Regions from separate parts of the Streptomyces sp. NPDC006879 genome, predicted to be linked through region 3. Evidence: predicted binding sites of a transcription regulator. Region 3 holds the regulator's gene; each other region holds the start of a gene.
What was found. Region 3 encodes HrcA, which represses chaperone genes, less so after heat shock. Its sites were predicted from a motif close to TTNGCACTCNGNNNNNCNGAGTGCNAA; they were not measured.

Region 1: the regulator HrcA is predicted to act here: its motif matches at 3,102-3,128, upstream of groL (chaperonin GroEL).
Region 2: the regulator HrcA is predicted to act here: its motif matches at 4,489-4,515, upstream of groES (co-chaperone GroES).

What each region holds. Positions count from the first base shown of each region.
Region 1 is NZ_JBIAGC010000011.1:60,448-67,184, forward strand. It holds gene ACFYMC_RS11645 (glucosyl-3-phosphoglycerate synthase) at 1-368, opposite strand, end outside; SAM riboswitch class I at 551-702, shown strand; gene thrC (threonine synthase) at 720-2,009, shown strand; gene ACFYMC_RS11655 (MoaD/ThiS family protein) at 2,044-2,322, shown strand; gene ACFYMC_RS11660 (cold-shock protein) at 2,707-2,910, shown strand; gene groL (chaperonin GroEL) at 3,256-4,881, shown strand; gene ACFYMC_RS11670 (hypothetical protein) at 5,419-5,559, shown strand; gene ACFYMC_RS11675 (IS5 family transposase) at 5,808-6,530, shown strand; gene ACFYMC_RS11680 (tautomerase family protein) at 6,421-6,645, opposite strand; gene ACFYMC_RS11685 (amino acid adenylation domain-containing protein) at 6,719-6,737, opposite strand, start outside.
Region 2 is NZ_JBIAGC010000007.1:44,176-50,912, reverse strand. It holds gene ACFYMC_RS08045 (multicopper oxidase family protein) at 1-604, shown strand, start outside; gene ACFYMC_RS08040 (SDR family NAD(P)-dependent oxidoreductase) at 614-1,387, shown strand; gene ACFYMC_RS08035 (ester cyclase) at 1,430-2,128, shown strand; gene groL (chaperonin GroEL) at 2,306-3,934, opposite strand; gene groES (co-chaperone GroES) at 4,034-4,342, opposite strand; gene ACFYMC_RS08020 (FtsW/RodA/SpoVE family cell cycle protein) at 4,654-6,084, shown strand; gene ACFYMC_RS08015 (polysaccharide deacetylase family protein) at 6,353-6,737, opposite strand, start outside.
Region 3 is NZ_JBIAGC010000001.1:57,840-64,576, reverse strand. It holds gene ACFYMC_RS00295 (nitronate monooxygenase) at 1-837, opposite strand, end outside; gene dnaJ (molecular chaperone DnaJ) at 1,008-2,147, opposite strand; gene hrcA (heat-inducible transcriptional repressor HrcA) at 2,148-3,164, opposite strand; gene ACFYMC_RS00280 (MBL fold metallo-hydrolase) at 3,412-4,221, shown strand; gene ACFYMC_RS00275 (DUF3097 domain-containing protein) at 4,232-5,035, shown strand; gene hemW (radical SAM family heme chaperone HemW) at 5,296-6,528, opposite strand; gene ACFYMC_RS00265 (AMP-dependent synthetase/ligase) at 6,584-6,737, opposite strand, start outside.

The DNA.
Region 1 (6,737 bases), on a different contig from region 3:
TCGGTGACCAGCAGTGAACGCCACAGCACCTCACCCTTGCCGGGCACGGCGGGAACGCGCGGGAGGATCTCGTCGCGGTGGATCACCCGAGCGCCGGCCTTGGCGGCCACCTCGGCGGTCCGGTCGGTGGAGCCGGAGTCGATGACCAGGAGTTCGTCCACGAGAGGTACGGCCAGCCGCGGGGACTCGACCAACTCCCGGCGGATGGTCGCCACGATCGCACCGACCGTCTGTTCTTCGTTGAGCGCGGGCAGCACCACGCTGACCCGGCTGCCGGTGGCCCGTTTGGCGGCGACCAGCCGGTCGAGCGGCCGGTCGGCGGTCGCCCAGGACCGTCCGGCAAGCCAGCGCTCCACCTCTTCCAGCACGGTCCGCACGCTCCCTGGGTCGTTCGATTCGAGGATTCGATGGCCAAAACGTGATCCATCTCGCGGTTCGGACGGCTGTCTCGCCGGCCATCCCCTTCGGTTACAGTCTTGAACAACGCGGAGGGCCCTCGCATGTCGGGGTCGCTCGCGTACAAACGCCCGGGCCCGGCCCGGCGCCATACCGCTCATCCAGAGGGGCAGAGGGATACGGCCCGTTGAAGCCCCGGCAACCCTCCAGTCGGCACTCGCGATTCCGCAACATCAGCGAGGCCCCGACTAGGGAAGGTGCCAATTCCGTCTCGCGGTGCGACCTGCGCCGTGGGGAAGATGAGGAGAAAGGGCCTCGCCATCATGGCTGTACAGACCACTGTCACCCCCACCTCTGCCGGCGTCACCGTCGATCTCGGTCCCGCTGCGGCCCTCTCCTGCCGGGAGTGCGGACACCGCTTCGAACTCGGCCCGATCTTCGCCTGTGCCGAGTGTTTCGGACCGCTTGAGGTGGCCTACGAGCTGCCGGTCGGTGACCCGCAGGCGCTGCGCAGGCAGATCGAGGCCGGCCCGGACAACATCTGGCGCTATGCGCCGCTGCTGCCCGTTCCGGCGGACGTGGCCGACAAGCCCAGCCTGAATCCGGGTTTCACCAAGTTGGTCGAGGCCGACAACCTCGCCCGCGAGCTGGGCGTCACGGGCAAGCTGTACGTGAAGGACGACTCCGGCAACCCCACGCACTCCTTCAAGGACCGCGTGGTGGCGATCGCCGTCGAGGCGGCCCGAGCCTTCGGCTTCACCACCCTGTCCTGTTCCTCCACCGGCAACCTGGCCGGGGCCGTGGGCGCCGCGGCGGCCCGGGCCGGCTTCCGTTCCTGCGTGTTCATCCCGCACGACCTGGAGCAGGGCAAGGTGGTCATGGCCGCGGTGTACGGCGGTGATCTCGTCGGCATCGAAGGCAACTACGACGACGTGAACCGTTTCTGCTCCGAGCTCATCGGCGACCCGCTGGGCGAGGGCTGGGGCTTTGTGAACGTCAACCTTCGCCCGTACTACGGCGAGGGCTCCAAGACGCTGGCCTACGAGATCTGCGAGCAGCTCGGTTGGCGGCTGCCCGACCAGATCGTCATCCCGATCGCGTCCGGCTCCCAGCTCACCAAGATCGACAAGGGGCTCCAGGAACTCGTCAAGCTGGGTCTGGTCGAGGACAAGCCGTACAAGATCTTCGGAGCGCAGGCGGAGGGCTGCTCGCCCGTTGCGGCGGCATTCAAGGCCGGTCACGACGTGGTGCGTCCGCAGAAGCCGAACACCATCGCCAAGTCGCTGGCGATCGGCAACCCGGCGGACGGCCCCTACGTGCTCGACATCGCGCGCCGCACGGGTGGTTTCGTCGAGGACGTGAATGACGAACAGGTCGTCGAGGCGATCCGGCTGCTGGCGCGGACCGAGGGCATCTTCGCGGAGACCGCGGGCGGGGTGACCGTCGGTGTGACCAAGAAGCTGATCGAGGACGGCCGGCTGGACCCGTCTTTGACCACGGTGGTCCTCAACACCGGCGACGGCCTGAAGACCCTGGAGGCGGTGGCCGGCACCGGTCAGAGCGCCACCATCCGCCCGAGCCTGGACGCGTTCCGCGCCGCGGGCCTGGCCTGATTCCCCATCTCGGACACTGGAAGGCGATAAGCGCATGAGCGTCAAGGTCCGCATCCCCACCATCCTCCGCACGTACACCAAGGGCGAGGCCGAGGTTTCCGCCGAGGGCGCGAAGCTCTCCGAGGTCATCGAATCCCTGGAGAAGGACTACCCGGGCATCGCCGCACGGGTTCTCGACGATCAGGGCAAGCTGCGTCGTTTCGTGAACGTGTACGTGAACGACGATGACGTTCGGTTCGAGGGCGGCCTGGAGGCGGTCACGCCGGAGGGCGCGGGCGTCTCGATCATCCCGGCCGTGGCTGGCGGCTGCTGATTTCCTGGACCGGCATATGCCCCCTCCGCTAAAGCGGAGGGGGCAATTCTGGTTGGTCGCGCGGGATAGAGTGAGAGCGGTTCCCCTCGCTTGTTTGTGCCTGATGCATATGAACGGCTCCGAGTTTGGCCTCGGAGGGGCGACATTGGGCCAAAGGTCGTGCGCGGTATGGGGTGTTGGCGCATTTTGCCCAGCCCGACTTGCCCGGCGTTGATGTAAATTTTCCCCGCTTTTCCACATACTGGACTGTCCAGATTTCTCGTCGGATTGACCTGTTGCAGACAGCGTCCGTGCAGATACATTCAGCCGCGGTCGACGCGTTAGGTCTGACCCAGGTCCGCGAAGTGTGGACCTGCGCAAGGGCCAGTAACAGGGGAGTTAGGCATGGCTCAGGGCACCGTCAAGTGGTTCAACGCGGAGAAGGGTTACGGCTTCATCGCGGTCGACGGTGGTGCGGACGTGTTCGTCCACTACAGCGCGATCCAGATGGACGGCTACCGCACCCTTGAAGAAGGTCAGCGGGTCGAGTTCGAGATCTCGCAGGGCCAGAAGGGTCCACAGGCGGACATGGTCAAGCTCGCCGTCTGACCAGGCGCGATCGACCACGGACGTATTCACGCCGAGGGGTCCGTACCCACCATGGGTACGGACCCCTCGTGCGTGCCCGCCCTGCTCCCCTCCCGCGCCCACCTTGATCGTCTCCCGATCCGGCTCCCGATCCGCGTCCCGGCTCGCGGGAGGCGCTTGCACTCGGAGGGGGCGAGTGCTAATCATTGGCGTTAGCACTCTCCGAGTGAGAGTGACAAAAACGGGACCGGGTCGGTGAGGCTCGCGAGGCCGGGCGGGAAGGAACCGCCAAGGCGCGCAGGCCGTCCGTCGCGGGCGCTGGCGCGGTCCGGAGCAATCCACCCCTGTCCGGGAGGACCACTTCACATGGCCAAGATCATCGCGTTCGACGAGGAGGCCCGGCGCGGCCTGGAGCGCGGCATGAACCAGCTCGCCGACGCCGTCAAGGTCACCCTTGGCCCCAAGGGTCGCAACGTCGTCCTTGAGAAGAAGTGGGGCGCCCCCACGATCACCAACGATGGTGTGTCCATCGCCAAGGAGATCGAGCTGGAGGACCCGTACGAGAAGATCGGCGCCGAGCTGGTCAAGGAAGTCGCCAAGAAGACGGACGACGTCGCCGGCGACGGTACGACCACCGCCACCGTCCTCGCCCAGGCGCTCGTCCGCGAGGGCCTGCGCAACGTGGCCGCCGGCGCCAACCCGATGGCCCTCAAGCGCGGTATCGAGAAGGCCGTCGAGGCCGTCTCCGGTGCGCTGCTTGAGCAGGCGAAGGATGTCGAGACCAAGGAGCAGATCGCCTCCACGGCCTCCATCTCCGCCGCCGACACCCAGATCGGCGAGCTCATCGCCGAGGCCATGGACAAGGTCGGCAAGGAAGGCGTCATCACCGTCGAGGAGTCCCAGACCTTCGGTCTGGAGCTGGAACTCACCGAGGGCATGCGCTTCGACAAGGGCTACATCTCGGCGTACTTCGCCACCGACATGGAGCGTATGGAGGCGTCGCTCGACGACCCGTACATCCTGATCGTCAACTCCAAGGTCGGCAACGTGAAGGACCTCCTTCCGCTGCTGGAGAAGGTCATGCAGTCCGGCAAGCCGCTGCTGATCATCGCCGAGGACGTCGAGGGCGAGGCCCTGTCCACGCTCGTCGTGAACAAGATCCGTGGCACCTTCAAGTCCGTCGCCGTCAAGGCTCCGGGCTTCGGTGACCGTCGCAAGGCCATGCTGGGCGACATCGCCATCCTCACCGGCGGCACGGTCGTCTCCGAGGAGGTCGGCCTCAAGCTGGAGAACGCCGGGCTGGACCTGCTCGGCCGCGCCCGCAAGGTCGTCATCACCAAGGACGAGACCACGATCGTCGACGGCGCTGGCGACAGTGACCAGGTCGCCGGCCGGGTCAACCAGATCCGCGCCGAGATCGAGAACTCCGACTCGGACTACGACCGCGAGAAGCTCCAGGAGCGCCTGGCGAAGCTGGCCGGCGGCGTGGCCGTCATCAAGGCCGGCGCCGCGACCGAGGTGGAGCTCAAGGAGCGCAAGCACCGCATCGAGGACGCCGTCCGCAACGCCAAGGCCGCCGTCGAGGAGGGCATCGTCGCCGGTGGTGGCGTGGCCCTGCTCCAGGCGACCGCCGTCTTCGAGAAGCTCGACCTGGACGGCGACGAGGCCACCGGTGCCTCCGCCGTGAAGCTGGCCCTTGAGGCTCCGCTGAAGCAGATCGCCGTCAACGCCGGCCTTGAGGGTGGCGTCGTCGTGGAGAAGGTCCGCAACCTGACCCCGGGTTGGGGCCTGAACGCCGCGACCGGCGAGTACGTGGACCTCATCGCCGAGGGCATCATCGACCCGGCGAAGGTCACCCGCTCCGCGCTGCAGAACGCGGCGTCCATCGCCGCGCTGTTCCTCACCACCGAGGCCGTCATCGCCGACAAGCCGGAGAAGGCTGCGGCCGGTGCTCCGGGCGGCGGCATGCCGGGCGGCGACATGGACTTCTGATCCACCCGGATCAGTGGTTCAGGGCCCAGCACCCAGCCAGTTGCAACCGAGGGCGGTACCCCTGCACCAGGGGTACCGCCCTCGGGCGTGTGCGCGTCAGCGCCCGCTCGGTTCACGGCACGGCCCAGCGCTCCAGAGGGTGAGCGTGCCGCCCGGAGGACGGGTCTGGGAACTTCACCGACCGGGCCCAAGGCCTGTCCCGCGGCCCTGGCGGGCGCGCGGCGACGGCCAATGCGCCTCGCCGCTTTGTCGGATCGGCCGAACACACTGGGTAGGAAGGCGACCCTCCGCCTTGCGAGGCACCGCACCTTCCGCCGCGCGCCGATCCACCGGGTAGTGCGGTACAGCCCCTAAGGAGCGTTTTTGGTCGTGATCAAGGAATGCTGGTGAGTTCCTTGATCCGGGTCATCGCGGCGCGGGGGTGAAGGCCGGCGCGGTACCCTCGCCGCTTTGAGGCGCGTCCTGGGCGAGTACCGATCGTGATCGATCTGCGGGTTCTGTCTGCGCGGCGGGGCCTGGACGGGTAGCCCTTCTTGGGTGACGCGTACGCAACTGACGGATGTGGAATGGGAGTTCAACGGGCCGTACCTGCCGATCGGCGAGTACGGCCCGCACTCCGAGCGGCTGCGGCAGCAGTTCGAGGGCGTGATCTGGCGGTTCAGGACGGGCGGGCAGTAGCGGGAGATGCCGGTGGAGTTCGGCGCCTGGCCGACCGTCCACAACCGCTTCCGGCAGTGGCGTGACGCCGGGGTCTTCGAAGCTCTGCTGGAGGACCTGATCGCACAGGCCGCGAAGCGGGGCGAGGTGGACCTGTCCCTGGTCAGCATCGACTCCACCACCGTCCGGGCCCATCACGGCGCGGCCGGAATGCACCTGGAGGAGGACGCCCTCACCGCATTGGAGAAGGCCAGGTCAAAGGGGGGCGGCTGCGACGAACAAACCGGACAGGAGGCCGAAGGCGACCCCGAGCGGGAAGAGCGAGGGCGCATCCGTCGACGGCGCAAACTTCGACTGAAGGCCGCCCTGCTCGGACGCTCCAGGGCGGACAGACCAGCAAGATCCATGTCGCCGGCGACCGGAAGTGCCGCCCACTGGTGTTCCTCGTGACCGCGGGCCAGGCCGCCGACGGCCCGCAGTTCATCCCCGTGCTGAAGAAAGTACGGGTCCGCGGGCCCGTCGGCCGACCCCGCACCCGGCCGGACGCGGTCTCCGGGGACAAGGCGTACTCGTCTCGCGGAAACCGCGCCCACCTGCGCAAACGCCGCATCAAGGCGGTCACCCCGGGGGAGGAGGACCAAGCCGCCAACCGGCAGAAGAAGGGCCGCGAGGGAGGCAGACCCGTCAGTCACGACGCCGACCTCTACGAGGAACGGAACACCTTCGAGCGCCTGATCAACAAGCTCAAAGCGTGGCGAGGCATCGCCACCCGCTACGGCAAGACACCCGCGAGCTACCTCGCCGGCCTCTACCTCCGGGCATCGATGATCTGGCTCAAGAACCTCGCCCGGGCCATCTGTTGGTCACAACCCCATACGCTCCCTAGTACTCCGGGGACTTGGCCAGCAGGTCGCGGCGGTCGACGATCTCCGGCTGGTAGACCTCCTCGTCCCACAGTTCGGGCTCGACGGGCTGGAGGGAGACCGAGATGACACGGTCCTCCACCTCGAAGGCCTCGCGCACCGCCTCGGCCACCCGCGCGACGAGCCGGGCCTGCTGCTCGGCGTCGAGAGGCTTGGGGAAGTACTTGATGTTCACATGGGGCATTGCTGGTCTCCTTCTGCTCGGTACTGGTTGGGGCGTGCTGCCGGTTCGGTGGGGGACCTTCCAGCGGGTGGCCCTAGGAGGTTTCCCGCTGA
Region 2 (6,737 bases), on a different contig from region 3:
CAGCGGGCCGTGGGCCGGGGGCGAGGCGTGGGAGAAGCGGTTCAGCGGTGGCGACGACTCCTTCGACGTGCTCCAACTGCGTGCCGCGCCTTCGCTGCGCCCCTCCCCCGCGCTACCCGCGCGGCTGGGGGCCGTGGACCTGCCCGACGCCCGGCAGGCGGTCAACGAACGGCACTTCGAGCTCAAGATGTCCGGCATCAACGGCAAGAAGATGGACATGGGTCGGATCGACGAGGTGGTCACCAGGGGTTCGACGCAGTTGTGGACCCTGCGCAACGGTGGGGACGCCACTCACAACTTCCATGTCCACGACGTGCAGTTCCGGGTGGTGGAGGTGGAAGGTGGCAGACCGCCGGTGGAGTTGAGGGGGCGCAAGGACACCGTCCCGGTCCCCAAGGGCGCGACCGTGAAGCTGGCGGTCCGCTTCGACGGGGACAGCGACCCGAACCTCCCGTACATGTACCACTGTCATCTGCTGTGGCACGAAGACCGAGGAATGATGGGGCAGTTCGTGGTGGTGGACCCGGCAGCCGCGGCGGGTCGGGTGCCCGGTGCCGCCACCGGGAGCCAGCACCCAGCACACTCCGCCCACCGGGGGCACTAAGTTGCCGGTATGACGACTGCACTGATTACGGGATCCACCGCAGGCATCGGCGCCGCCTTCGCCCGGAGGCTGGCGGCCCAGGGACACAACCTGGTGCTGGTGGCCAGGGACACCGAACGACTTCAGGAGCAGGCGACCGAACTGCACGACCGGCACGGCATCGAGGCCGAGGTCCTCACCGCCGACCTGTCCACGGAGGACGGCATCGCTTCGGTCGAGAACCGTCTGGGCGATCTGCGCGACCCGGTGGACCTGCTGGTCAACAACGCGGGGTTCGGTAACCGGGGCCGCTATCTGGAAGTCCCGATGGCGGACGAGCTGACGATGCTGAAGGTGCACGTGGAGGCCGTGCTCCGGCTCACTTCGGCGGCGGCACAGAGTATGCGTACCCGGGGCCGGGGCGGGGTCGTGAACGTGGCCTCGGTGGCTGCCTTCGTGCCCCGCGGCACGTACGGGGCGAGCAAGTCCTGGGTGGTCCAGTTCACCCAGGGAGCGGCCAGGGACCTTGCGGGGTCCGGTGTGCGGCTGATGGCACTGTGCCCGGGCTTCGTGCGCACCGAATTCCACCAGCGGGCCGGGATGGGCACCGACAACATCCCGAACTGGCTGTGGCTGGATGCGGACAAGCTGGTGGTGGAGGCGCTGGCCGACCTGGCCCGCGGCAGGACCGTCTCGATTCCGGATCCGCGGTACAAGGCGTTGATGGGCGTCGTGAAGCTGACTCCGCGGACCCTGCTGGGCGGGCTGTCCTCTCGGACCGGCCGCAAGTACGGACCGGCATAAAAAGCGCAGAATGGACGTATCCCTTCCACTGCGGGAGACGCCATGACATTCGTGCAGATCATCGATTACGAGACTCATCGGCCGGAGGACCTCAACGCCGCCCTCGACCGGTGGCTGGAGCAGTCCGACGGCAAGCGCACGGCCACCCACAGCATGGTCGGCAAGGACCTCGACTCGGCGACGCACTTCGTCGACGTGGTCGAGTTCCCGTCGTACGAGGCGGCCATGCGCAACTCCGCCCTGCCCGAGACCGACCGCATGTTCAAGGAGATGGTGGCGCTCTGCGACGGCATGCCGCAGTTCACCAACCTCGACGTGGTGCGCGACGAGAACCTGAACAAGGTACTGGTCAACCGGACCTTCGACGCGATCGCCGCGGAGGACGGCTTCGCGTTCGTCGAGGAGTGCTTCGCCGAGGGCTACGTCGACCACGACATCATGCCGAACACCAGCGGGGCCACCGGACGCGAGATCATCCGCCACGACGTGGGCATGTGGCGGGACGCGTTCGACTTCTCCTTCACCATGGACCGGCAGGTCGCCGAGGGTGACAGCGTGGCCACCCTGTGGACCTGGACCGGAGTCCACCGAGGTGAGTTCATGGGAGTGGCGCCGACCGGCAAGGAGTGCACCATGACCGGCTGTACCGTCTTCCGGATCGCCGACGGGCAGATCGCCGAGGGGTGGTGGCAGTTCGACGCCATGTCCCTGATGCGACAGCTGGGCATGACGGAGTCCTAGCCCGATCCCACCCGTGCGGCACCTGGTGCCGTGCACCGCACCCGAGACCGCACGTCGACCCAGCGGGGCGCACTGCCCCGCCCGTCGTGGCCCGCCACCGGCCGTCGGCGGTGCGCAGAGAACACGGAAGGCCCCGCCACCCGTCGCACGGCGAGGGTGGCGGGGCCTTCCGACGGCTCAGTGGCTGTGGCCGTGACCGTGGCCGTGCCCGGCCTCCGGCTCCTCCTCGGCCGGCTTCTCGACGACCAGGGTCTCGGTCGTGAGCAGCAGGGAGGCGATGGAGGCGGCGTTCTCCAGGGCGGAGCGGGTGACCTTGACCGGGTCGATGACGCCGGCCTTCACCAGGTCACCGTACTCACCGGTGGCGGCGTTGAAGCCCTGGCCCTTGTCGAGCTCGGCGACCTTGGAGGTGATGACGTAGCCCTCAAGGCCGGCGTTCTCGGCGATCCAGCGCAGCGGCTCGACGACGGCGCGGCGGACGACCGCGACACCGGTGGCCTCGTCGCCCTCCTTGCCGAGGTTGCCCTCCAGCACCTTGGCGGCGTGCACCAGGGCGGAGCCACCACCGGAGACGATGCCCTCCTCGACCGCGGCGCGGGTCGCGGAGATGGCGTCCTCCAGACGGTGCTTCTTCTCCTTGAGCTCCACCTCGGTGGCGGCGCCGACCTTGATCACGCACACGCCGCCGGCCAGCTTCGCGAGGCGCTCCTGGAGCTTCTCGCGGTCCCAGTCGGAGTCGGTGGACTCGATCTCGGCCTTGATCTGGTTGACGCGGCCCACGACGTCCTCGTGGTTGCCGCCGCCGTCGACGATCGTGGTGTCGTCCTTGGAGACGGTCACGCGGCGGGCGGAGCCCAGCACGTCCAGACCGGCCTGGTCCAGCTTGAGACCGACCTCCTCGGCGATGACGGTGGCGCCGGTGAGGGTGGCCATGTCCTGGAGCATCGCCTTGCGGCGGTCACCGAAGCCGGGGGCCTTGACGGCCACGGCGTTGAAGGTACCGCGGATCTTGTTCACGACCAGGGTCGACAGGGCTTCGCCCTCGACGTCCTCGGCGATGATCAGCAGCGGCTTGGAGCCACCCGCCTGGATGACCTTCTCCAGCAGCGGCAGGAGGTCCTGGATCGAGGAGATCTTGCCCTGGTTGATCAGGATGTACGGGTCGTCGAGGACGGCCTCCATACGCTCCTGGTCGGTGACCATGTACGGCGAGAGGTAGCCCTTGTCGAAGGCCATGCCCTCGGTGAACTCCAGCTCCAGGCCGAAGGTGTTGGACTCCTCGACGGTGATGACACCGTCCTTGCCGACCTTGTCCATCGCCTCGGCGATGAGCTCGCCGACCTGCTGGTCCTGCGCGGAGAGCGCGGCCACGGCGGCGATGTCGGCCTTGTCCTCGATCGGGCGGGCGGTCGCGAGGAGGTCCTCGGACACGGCCTTGACCGCGGCGTCGATGCCCTTCTTCAGGGCGGCCGGGGAAGCGCCGGCGGCGACATTGCGCAGGCCCTCGCGGACCAGCGCCTGGGCCAGCACGGTGGCGGTGGTGGTGCCGTCACCCGCGATGTCGTTGGTCTTGGTCGCCACCTCCTTCACCAGCTGGGCACCGAGGTTCTCGTACGGGTCGTCGATCTCGACCTCACGGGCGATCGTGACACCGTCGTTGGTGATGGTGGGGGCGCCGAACTTCTTGTCGATGACGACGTTGCGGCCCTTGGGGCCGATCGTCACCTTCACCGTGTCGGCCAGCTTGTTGACGCCGCGCTCAAGGGCGCGACGGGCGTCCTCGTCGAACTTCAGGATCTTCGCCATGGGAGCGTTTCAGTCCTCTTCTGAGAAACGAACAGCGCCCCGTGCCCGGATACGAAGGTCAGGGCCCGGGGCGCAGCTCAAAGCATCTGCTTCGGTGAATTACTTCTCGATGATCGCGAGCACGTCGCGAGCCGAGAGGACGAGGTACTCCTCGCCGTTGTACTTCACCTCGGTGCCGCCGTACTTGCTGTAGAGCACGATGTCGCCGACGGTCACGTCGAGCGGCAGGCGGTTGCCGTCCTCGAAGCGGCCCGGGCCAACAGCGAGGACGACGCCCTCCTGGGGCTTCTCCTTCGCAGTGTCCGGGATGACCAGGCCCGAGGCCGTGGTCTGCTCGGCGTCGAGCGGCTGGACCACGATGCGGTCCTCAAGCGGCTTGATGGCAACCTTGGAGCTGGCGGTCGTCACGATCCGACCTCCCCCTTCGGAGATCTCACGGGGTTAACTGTCTGAGGTGGCGACCAGGTGGATCCGTCGTCGCGGGTGCCGGACCTGCCCGTCGCTGTGTTGGCACTCCCCAGTGGCGAGTGCCAGAGCCGAGACTATTCCGGTGATTAGCACTCGGTCAAGCGGAGTGCCAATCCAGCGGCGATTCGACCCCATCGAAGGGCTCCTGGGCAGCAGCTCGGCGGGAACTGAGGGAACCTCGGGGTCGAGCCTCTCGTCGTTGAAGATATGAAGATGAAACATGGCAAAGGACAACAGACCGGGCCCAGGTCTTGAGGTCCGCGCTGGCCCCGGCAAACACGGCCATCGCCCGCCGGCGCGTGGAGGCGACCCTGCTCCTCCTGGTCCTCGGGATCACCGTCGCCGGGCAGGCGAGCGTGGGTCTGGCCATGACCGGCCGACTACCGGGCGACCTCAGCGGATTCGCCGTCAGCATGTCGCTGCTGGCCTTCGTCTCCCACCTCGCCGTGCGCCGCTTCGCCGCTTACGCCGACCCCCTGATCCTGCCGCTGGCGCTCCTCCTTACCGGCCTTGGCCTGGTGCTCCTGGCCAGATTGGACCCGACGTACCAGGAGAAATGGCCGAAATCCGAGCTGACGGCACCCGGGCAGCTGCTCTGGACCGTGATCGGAGTGGGCGTCTGCACCGCGCTGCTGGCGCTCGTGCGGGACCACCGGCTGCTCCAGCGCTACATCTACCTGACGATGGCCGTATCGCTGGTGCTCCTGATGGCGCCCGCCTTCTTTCCCGGCGACACCTACGGGGCCAAGCGGTGGATCCTCGTCGGCGGGCTCTCGCTCCAGCCAGGCGAATTCGTGAAGATCATGATTGCGGTGTTCTTCGCCGGTTACCTGGTGGTCCACCGTGACGCGCTGGCCCTGACCGGCCGTCGGGTCCTGGGTGTGCGTCTCCCGCCTGGCCGCCAGCTGGGGCCGATCGTCACCGTGTGGGTCGTGAGCCTGCTGGTGCTGGTCTTCGAACGGGACCTCGGCACCTCGCTCATCTTCTTCGGCGTCTTCGTCGTCCTGCTCTACGTGGCCACCGAGCGCACCAGTTGGATCGTCTGCGGCCTGTTCATGGCCGCTGCCGGCGCTTTCGTGGTCGGTTCCACCGAACCGCACGTCAAGGGCAGGGTGGCGGCCTGGCTCGACCCGATGGCCATCTACCTCCCGCCGGAGCTCCGCCCCGACGGGATCGTCTCCGACCAGTCGGCGCAGGCCCTGTTCAGCTTCGGCAGCGGCGGCGTCACCGGCACCGGACTCGGACTCGGCCACCCCGAGCTCATCGGCTTCGCCGGACGCTCGGACTTCATCCTCACCACGGTGGGCGAGGAGTTGGGGCTGGCCGGAACGATGGCCGTGCTCCTGCTCTACGGACTGCTGGTCCAGCGGGGCCTACGGATGGCCGTCGCCGCCCGCGACCCCTTCGGCAAGCTGCTCGCGGTCGGGTTGGCCGCCGCACTGGCCCTCCAGGTCTTCGTGGTCACCGGCGGCGTCACCGGCCTGCTCCCCCTGACCGGAAAGGCCCTGCCGTTCCTGGCCAAGGGCGGCTCCTCGGTGGTGGCGAACTGGCTCATGATCGCCTTGCTGCTGAGGATCAGCGACAGCGCAGAACGCCAACGGGAGGCCTCGGTGAGCCTGCCGCAGCCGCTGGCCGAGGCCCAGACGGCGCTGACGCCGGTGGCGGTGGCGCAGCGCCCCTGAGCGCCGCCGGCCCCCGAGCGGCCTTGGCTGCCCCGCGCCCTGCCGCCACGGGGCGGTGAAGCGACGGGTGACGCTCGCGGTCAACGAGCTGCGCGCGGCTGCGGCCTTCGGGTGGCGTGGCGGGAGGGCGTGCCGGAGTTCCCCAGGGAGCGGCACTCGGGCCTCGCCGCACCGGCGGGCCCGTGCCCGGGCAGGACCGCGCACCCGCCGAGAGGGAGCGCGTACGCGCCGGCTGCCAGCGCTCCGGCCGTCAGCCGGCGCCCGGGTCTCACAGGTAGTCCTCCAACCGACCCACCGCATACCCCTTGTCCGTGATGGTCTTCATGACCTGCCGGATCATGTCGGGCATGCTGCCGTCCCAGTCCTCCCGGCCACGGAAGTGGGTGAGGACGATATCGCCGGGGTGCAGGTCGCGGTCCCATTCCCGCCAGTCCATGCGGTCCGGGAAGCCCTCGGCGGCCCACAGCGGCACCGCGGTGATCCCGCAGGACTTCGCGGCGCGCAGGGTGTCCTTGTTGTAGTTGCCGTAGGGCGGGCGGAAGACGGTCGGCCGCTTGCCGAACTTCTTCTCGATGGTGTCCTGCATGCCGCAGATCTCGTGCTTCTGCTGCGCGTACGACAGTGCCGGCAGGTAGCGGTGGTTGACCGTGTGG
Region 3 (6,737 bases):
CCGGGCCGGGCGCCCGGAGAAAGCTCTGGTGAGCTCGGTGCGGACGAACATGGGGTCCGTCAGCGCCTTCTTGTGCAGGGGATGAGCGCCCGATTCGGGGCAGACCAGGAAAGCGGTGCCCAGTTGTGCGGACTCCGCTCCGGCGGCGAGCACGGCGGCGATCTGCGCGCCGCGCATCAGCCCGCCGGCAGCGATGATCGGCAACCCGACCGATTCCCGCACCTGGGCCACCAGCGACAGCAGGCCGAGTCCCGCACCGGCACCGTCGTTCTGCGGATCGTCACGGTGGGTGGACTGGTGTCCGCCCGCCTCGATCCCCTGCACGCACACGGCGGACGCCCCGGCCGCCTGAGCAGCCCGTGCCTCCTCGACATCGGTGACCGTGACGATGGTGAGCGTGCCCGCCGCGGCGAAGGCGTCCAGTACGGACGGGTCGGGACAACCGAAGGTGAAGGAGACCACCGGCACCGGATCTTCGAGGAGGATCGCCAGTTTCGCCTCGAAGCCGTCGTCGCCACCCACGGAATCAGGCGCGCCGAGCGCCGTCTGGTACCACTTGGCCTCGCCGGCGAGCTGCGCGGCGTAGACCTCGACGGCAACCGGGTCCACGGCCGCGTTCTGCGGCATGAAGACGTTGACGCCGAAGGGGCGGGCGGTCAGCCCGCGCATCAGCTTGATCTCCTGGTACATGCCGTCGGCCGTCTTGTAGCCGGCTGCCAGGAAGCCCAGTCCGCCCGCGCCTGACACGGCGGCGGCGAGCTGGGGGCGCGAAGCGCCACCCGCCATGGGCGCCTGTACGACCGGATACCGGGAGAGATCGCTCAGAGCGGAGGACATGCCCTGCATCGTGCCACGTCCCCCGCGCGCCGCCGAATCGGGGCGTTCATGGCCCAGGGGGCCCAACCCGGCGGCCGATGGGGGCGGTGTCCTCAGTGCAAAGACGCCGGCGGCGGCCCGACGGGTCATCCCCGCAGGCCGCCGCCGGTTCAGGAACCCACGGGCGCCGCTCAGCGCCCGTTGAAGGCGTCCTTCAGTCGGGAGAACAAGCCCTGCTGGCCGGGCTGGAACTGACCCAGGGGCCGTTCTTCGCCACGCAGTTTGGCCAGTTGGCGCAGCAGGTCCTCCTGCTGCGGGTCGAGCTTGCTCGGGGTCTGCACCTCGACATGCACGATCAGGTCGCCGCGACCACCACCGCGCAGGTGGGTGACTCCGCGGCCGTGCAGCGGGATCGACTGACCGGACTGGGTGCCCGGCCGCACGTCGATCTCCTCTACGCCGTCCAGGGTCTCCAGGGGGCACTTGGTGCCCAGCGCGGCTGCCGTCATCGGGATGGTGACCGTGCAGTGCAGATCGTCGCCCCGCCGCTGGAACACCGAGTGCGGCAACTCGTGGATCTCGACGTAGAGGTCACCGGCAGGACCACCACCCGGGCCGACTTCGCCCTCGCCCGCGAGTTGGATGCGGGTGCCGTTGTCGACGCCGGCCGGGATCTTGACCGTGAGCGTGCGGCGGGAGCGGGTGCGACCGTCGCCCGCGCACTCGGGGCAGGGGGTCGGAACGACCGTGCCGAACCCCTGGCACTGCGGGCAGGGGCGGGAGGTCATGACCTGGCCCAGGAAGGACCGCGTCACCTGCGACACTTCACCGCGACCGCGACACATGTCACAGGTCTGGGCGGAGGTCCCGGGGGCAGCACCCTCACCGGAGCAAGTGGTGCACACCACAGCGGTGTCGACCTGGATGTCCTTCGTGGTGCCGAAGGCCGCCTCGTTCAGGTCGATCTCCAGCCGGATCATGGCGTCCTGGCCGCGCCGCGTCCGCGAGCGCGGCCCACGCTGGGAGGCCGTGCCGAAGAAGGCGTCCATGATGTCCGAGAAGTTTCCGAAGCCACCCGCACCGAACCCGCCGGCGCCACCGCCGCCGCCGGAGGAGGACAGCGGGTCGCCGCCGAGGTCGTAGACCTGCTTCTTCTGCGGGTCCGACAGCACCTCGTAGGCGGCGTTGATCTCCTTGAAACGCTCCTGCGTCTTGGGATCAGGGTTCACATCCGGATGCAGCTCGCGGGCAAGCCGCCGGAAGGCCTTCTTGATCTCGTCCTGCGATGCGTCGCGGCGTACGCCAAGTACGGCGTAGTAGTCGGTGGCCACTTACGACTCCGCCAGGATCTGTCCGACGTAACGTGCCACTGCGCGTACCGCTCCCATCGTTCCGGGGTAGTCCATGCGGGTCGGTCCGACCACGCCGAGTTTGGCGACTGCCTCGTCGCCCGAACCGTAACCGACCGAGACCACCGAAGTGGAGTTCAGGCCCTCGTGGGCGTTCTCATGGCCGATACGTACGGTCATTCCCGACTCCTTGGCCTCGCCGAGCAACTTCAGGAGCACGACCTGCTCCTCAAGTGCCTCCAGCACCGGCCTGATCGTCAGGGGGAAATCGTGTCCGAAGCGGGTCAGGTTGGCGGTACCGCCGATCATCAACCGCTCCTCGGTCTCCTCCACCAGCGTCTCCAGGAGAGTCGCGAGCACGGTGGAGACCGTAGCCCGGTCCTCCGTATCGAAGGACTCGGGCAGGTCTTGCACCAGTTGTGGGACGTCGGCGAAGCGACGGCCCACGACCCGGCTGTTGAGCCGGGCCCGCAGATCGGCCATCGAGGTGTCGGAGAACGGCGCCGGGCAGTCCACCAGCCGCTGCTCCACCCGTCCGGTGTCCGTGATCAGGACGAGCATCAGCCGGGCCGGGGCCAACGACAACAGCTCGACGTGACGCACGGTGGAACGAGTCAGGCTCGGGTACTGCACGACGGCGACCTGCCGGGTCAGCTGCGCGAGCAGCCGGACCGTGCGACCGACGACGTCATCGAGGTCGACCGCACCGTCGAGGAAGTTGTGGATGGCGCGCCGCTCGGGGGTGGACAGCGGCTTGACGCCCGCCAACCGGTCGACGAACAGACGGTAGCCCTTGTCCGTGGGGATGCGCCCCGCGCTGGTGTGCGGCTGGGCGATGTAGCCCTCGTCCTCCAGTACGGCCATGTCGTTGCGCACCGTGGCGGGCGAGACGCCCAGCCGGTGCCGCTCGGTGAGCGCCTTGGAGCCCACCGGCTCCTCGGTCCCGACGTAGTCCTGGACGATCGCGCGCAACACTTCGAGTCTGCGTTCGCTGAGCATCGCGCGCACCTCCACCTTGACGTCTTGATTCTGCCGGGCAACCACCTGTCGGAACCTGCCAGCCGATCCACTCACCCGATCCGCGTTCCTGGCACTCTGTGCGGGCGAGTGCCAGCGATCCCCCGGCCAGTGTACGGCGGGGTGGTACGCCCGTAGCAAGGGCGGCCCACCCCGACATCGCGCAACGTACCTCGCGGCGGCGACTCCCGAGGGGCAGCGGGCTGCCGCGTTGGTCTAGCGTCTCGGTATGGACGTGCGTTGGGAAGAGGCCGGCTGGGAGCGGCTCGGCAGCAGGGTCGGCAGGCGCCGCCTACCGGGCTGGGACTGCACCGTCGGGCTGGTCGTGGGGGACGCGGCGGTGTTGCTGGTGGACGCGGGGAGTTCGCTGCGCGAGGGGGCCGAGCTGCGCACCCAGACCCAGTGGATGCTCGCCGGTCCAGGGACGGATGAGGGCGTCGCCACCACCCCCCGGGGACCCGGGAGAGTGACGCACCTCGCACTGACCCACGCCCATTTCGACCACGTCCTGGGCGCCGCGGCCTTCGCCGGTGTCGAGGTGTACGGGGCCGTGGGGCTCGACCGGCTGCTCGACGCCGACCGTGACGTCCTGCGCGAGGACGCGGTGCGACACGGTCTGGCGCCCACCGACGCCTCCGAGGCGGTGGATTTGATGGTGTTGCCCCAACACCTGGTCTCCGGCGAATGGACCCTGGAACTCGGCGGCGTCCAAGTCCTGCTGGCCAATGTGGGTCCGGGCCACACCGGCCACGACCTCGCGGTTCTGGTCCCCGGCCACGCGAGCACCGACCGCGAGGTGGTCTTCTGCGGTGACCTCGTCGAGGAGTCGGGAGAGCCACAGGCCGGCCCGGACGCGGTCCCCCAGCAGTGGCCGGCCGCCCTGGAGCGGCTCGTGGCCCTCGGCGGGGAGGAAGCGCTCTACGTGCCCGGGCACGGGGCTGTGGTGGACGCTGCCTTCGTGCGCACCCAGCGGGAGAACCTCGCCGAGCGGTTCGCCCCGGGCCTGCCGGCCACCACTGGGACCCCGCCCCTCCCGTAGTCTGTGCCGGATGCGCGAGTACTCACCGGACCTGACCCCCGCGTGGAAGCGGACCCGCCCGGTGCCGGAGGTGCCTGCCGACCCCGACCTGGTCGTGGAGGAGGTGGCCACCGGCTTCTGCGGGGCGGTGGTGAGCTGCGAAGGCGGCACCGTCACCCTTGAGGACCGGTTTGGTAAACACCGGGTCTTCCCACTGGAACCACGCGGATTCCTCCTGGAAGGCGCCCCGGTCACTTTGGTCCGCCCGGTCCGGGCCCCGGCCCGCCCCACCCGCACCGCCTCCGGGTCCATCGCGGTGCCCGTCGCCCGCGCCCGGGTGGCCCGCGCCGGCCGCATCTACGTCGAGGGACGTCACGACGCCGAACTGGTGGAGAAGGTCTGGGGCGACGACCTGCGCGTCGAAGGCGTCGTCGTGGAGTACCTGGAGGGCGTCGACGACCTACCTGCGATCGTCGACGAGTTCGCCCCCGGCCCGCGAGCCAGGCTGGGCGTGCTGGTCGACCATCTGGTGCCCGGCTCCAAGGAGTCCCGTATCGCCGCGCAGGTCTCGGACGCCGACGTCCTGGTCCTCGGACACCCCTACGTCGACGTCTGGCAGGCCGTGAAACCGTCCGCTCTGGCCATCCCCGCCTGGCCGGTGGTGCCCCCTGGTCAGGACTGGAAGCGCGGCGTCTGCACGGCCCTCGGTTGGCCCTCCCACACCGGAGCGGCCTGGCAGCACGTCCTGTCCCGGGTCGGTTCCTACCGGGACCTGGAGCCGGCGCTGTTGGGCGCTGTGGAACAGCTCATCGACTTCGTCACCGCACCGGCCTAAGGGCTGTCCCGTAATCCCCGGTGGATCAGCGCACGGCGTCAGATGCGGTGCATCGCAAGGCGGAGGGGCGAACCCATACTGGGCGTATTCGGGCGTTCCGACAACGCAGCGAGGTGCCGTAGCTGTCGCCGTGCGCCCGCCGGGGACTACGGGACAGCCCTTAGCGGGCCTGGCGCCGCCCCCTTCGCACCGCCCGGGACGCGCGGAGCAGCGGCGGGCCGACAACCGCGTATCGCCGGCGTGAGGGGACGTCCAGGAGTTCAGTCCACCAGGTCGCGGACCACCGCATCGGCCAGTAGCCGCCCACGTAGCGTCAGGACGGCTCGCCCCTCGGCGAACGGGCCCGGGGACAGCAGGCCGTCGGCAAGTGCCCGGTCGGCCGCGGCCCGGCCGGCCGCGGCCAGCAGGGTCAGCGGGCAGCCGTCCACCAGACGCAACTCCAGCAGGACCCGCTCGACCCGGCGGTCCTGCGCGCTCAGCACCTCGCGACCGGCGCCGGGCGAGCGGTTCTCGGTGAGCGCCTGCGCGTAGGCGCCGGGGTGCTTGACGTTCCACCAGCGCACCCCGCCCACGTGGCTGTGAGCGCCCGGACCCGCACCCCACCAGTCGGCGCCCCGCCAGTACAGCTCGTTGTGCAGGCATCGGCCGGCCTTGGAGGTGGCCCAGTTGGAGACCTCGTACCAGGAGAAGCCCGCGGCGGCGAGGGCTTCGTCCGCGATCAGGTAGCGGTCCGCGTGGACGTCGTCGTCCGTCATCGGCACCTCACCGCGTCGGATCCGGCGGGCCAGTTGCGTACCTTCCTCCACGATCAGCGCATAGGCGGACACGTGGTCCGGTCCGGCGCCGATCGCCGCGTCGAGGGACGCCCGCCAGTCCTCGTCCGACTCGCCAGGGGTCCCGTAGATCAAGTCGAGGTTGACGTGCTCGAATCCGGCGGAGCGCGCCTCGGCCACGCAGGCTTCGGGGCGCCCCGGGGTGTGCGTGCGGTCCAAGATCTTCAGGACGTGCTGCTTGGCGCTCTGCATCCCGAAGGAGACACGGTTGAAGCCGCCCGCACGCAGTTCGGCGAGGTAGCGCGGGTCCACGGACTCCGGGTTCGCCTCGGTGGTCACCTCGGCATCGGGGGCCAGGCCGAACTCGTCCCGGATGGCCGCCAGCATCCGCACCAGGTCCCCGGCGGGCAGGAGGGTGGGCGTACCGCCTCCGACGAAGACGGTGCGCACTTCGCGCGGGTCGTCACCGAGGACCTTGCGGGCCAGGCGCACCTCCTCGACGAGGGTGCCGGCGTAGTTGTCCCGGGACGCCAGGGCCCCGCCCGAACCGCGCAACTCGGTTGCGGTGTACGTGTTGAAGTCGCAGTACCCGCAGCGGGTCGCGCAGTACGGCACGTGCAGGTAGAACCCGAGGGGCCGCTCCCGCGCGTCCTTGAGGGCGTGGAACGGCAGCGCCCCGTCATCGGGTACGGGCTCACCATCGGGCAGTACGGAAGGCATGCGCCCATTGTCCCGTACGCTCGGGGTGAGCCGGCCAGCCGAGCACTCCCGACGGTCAGTCCTCGCGGGTTCCCGCGTACATCTCGTCGATGAGGTGCTTGAACTCACGCTCGACCACCGGTCGCTTGAGCTTGAGGCTGGGCGTGAGCTCCCCGTGCTCGACGTCGAGGTCGCGCGGCAGCAACTGGAACTTCTTGATCGTCTGCCAG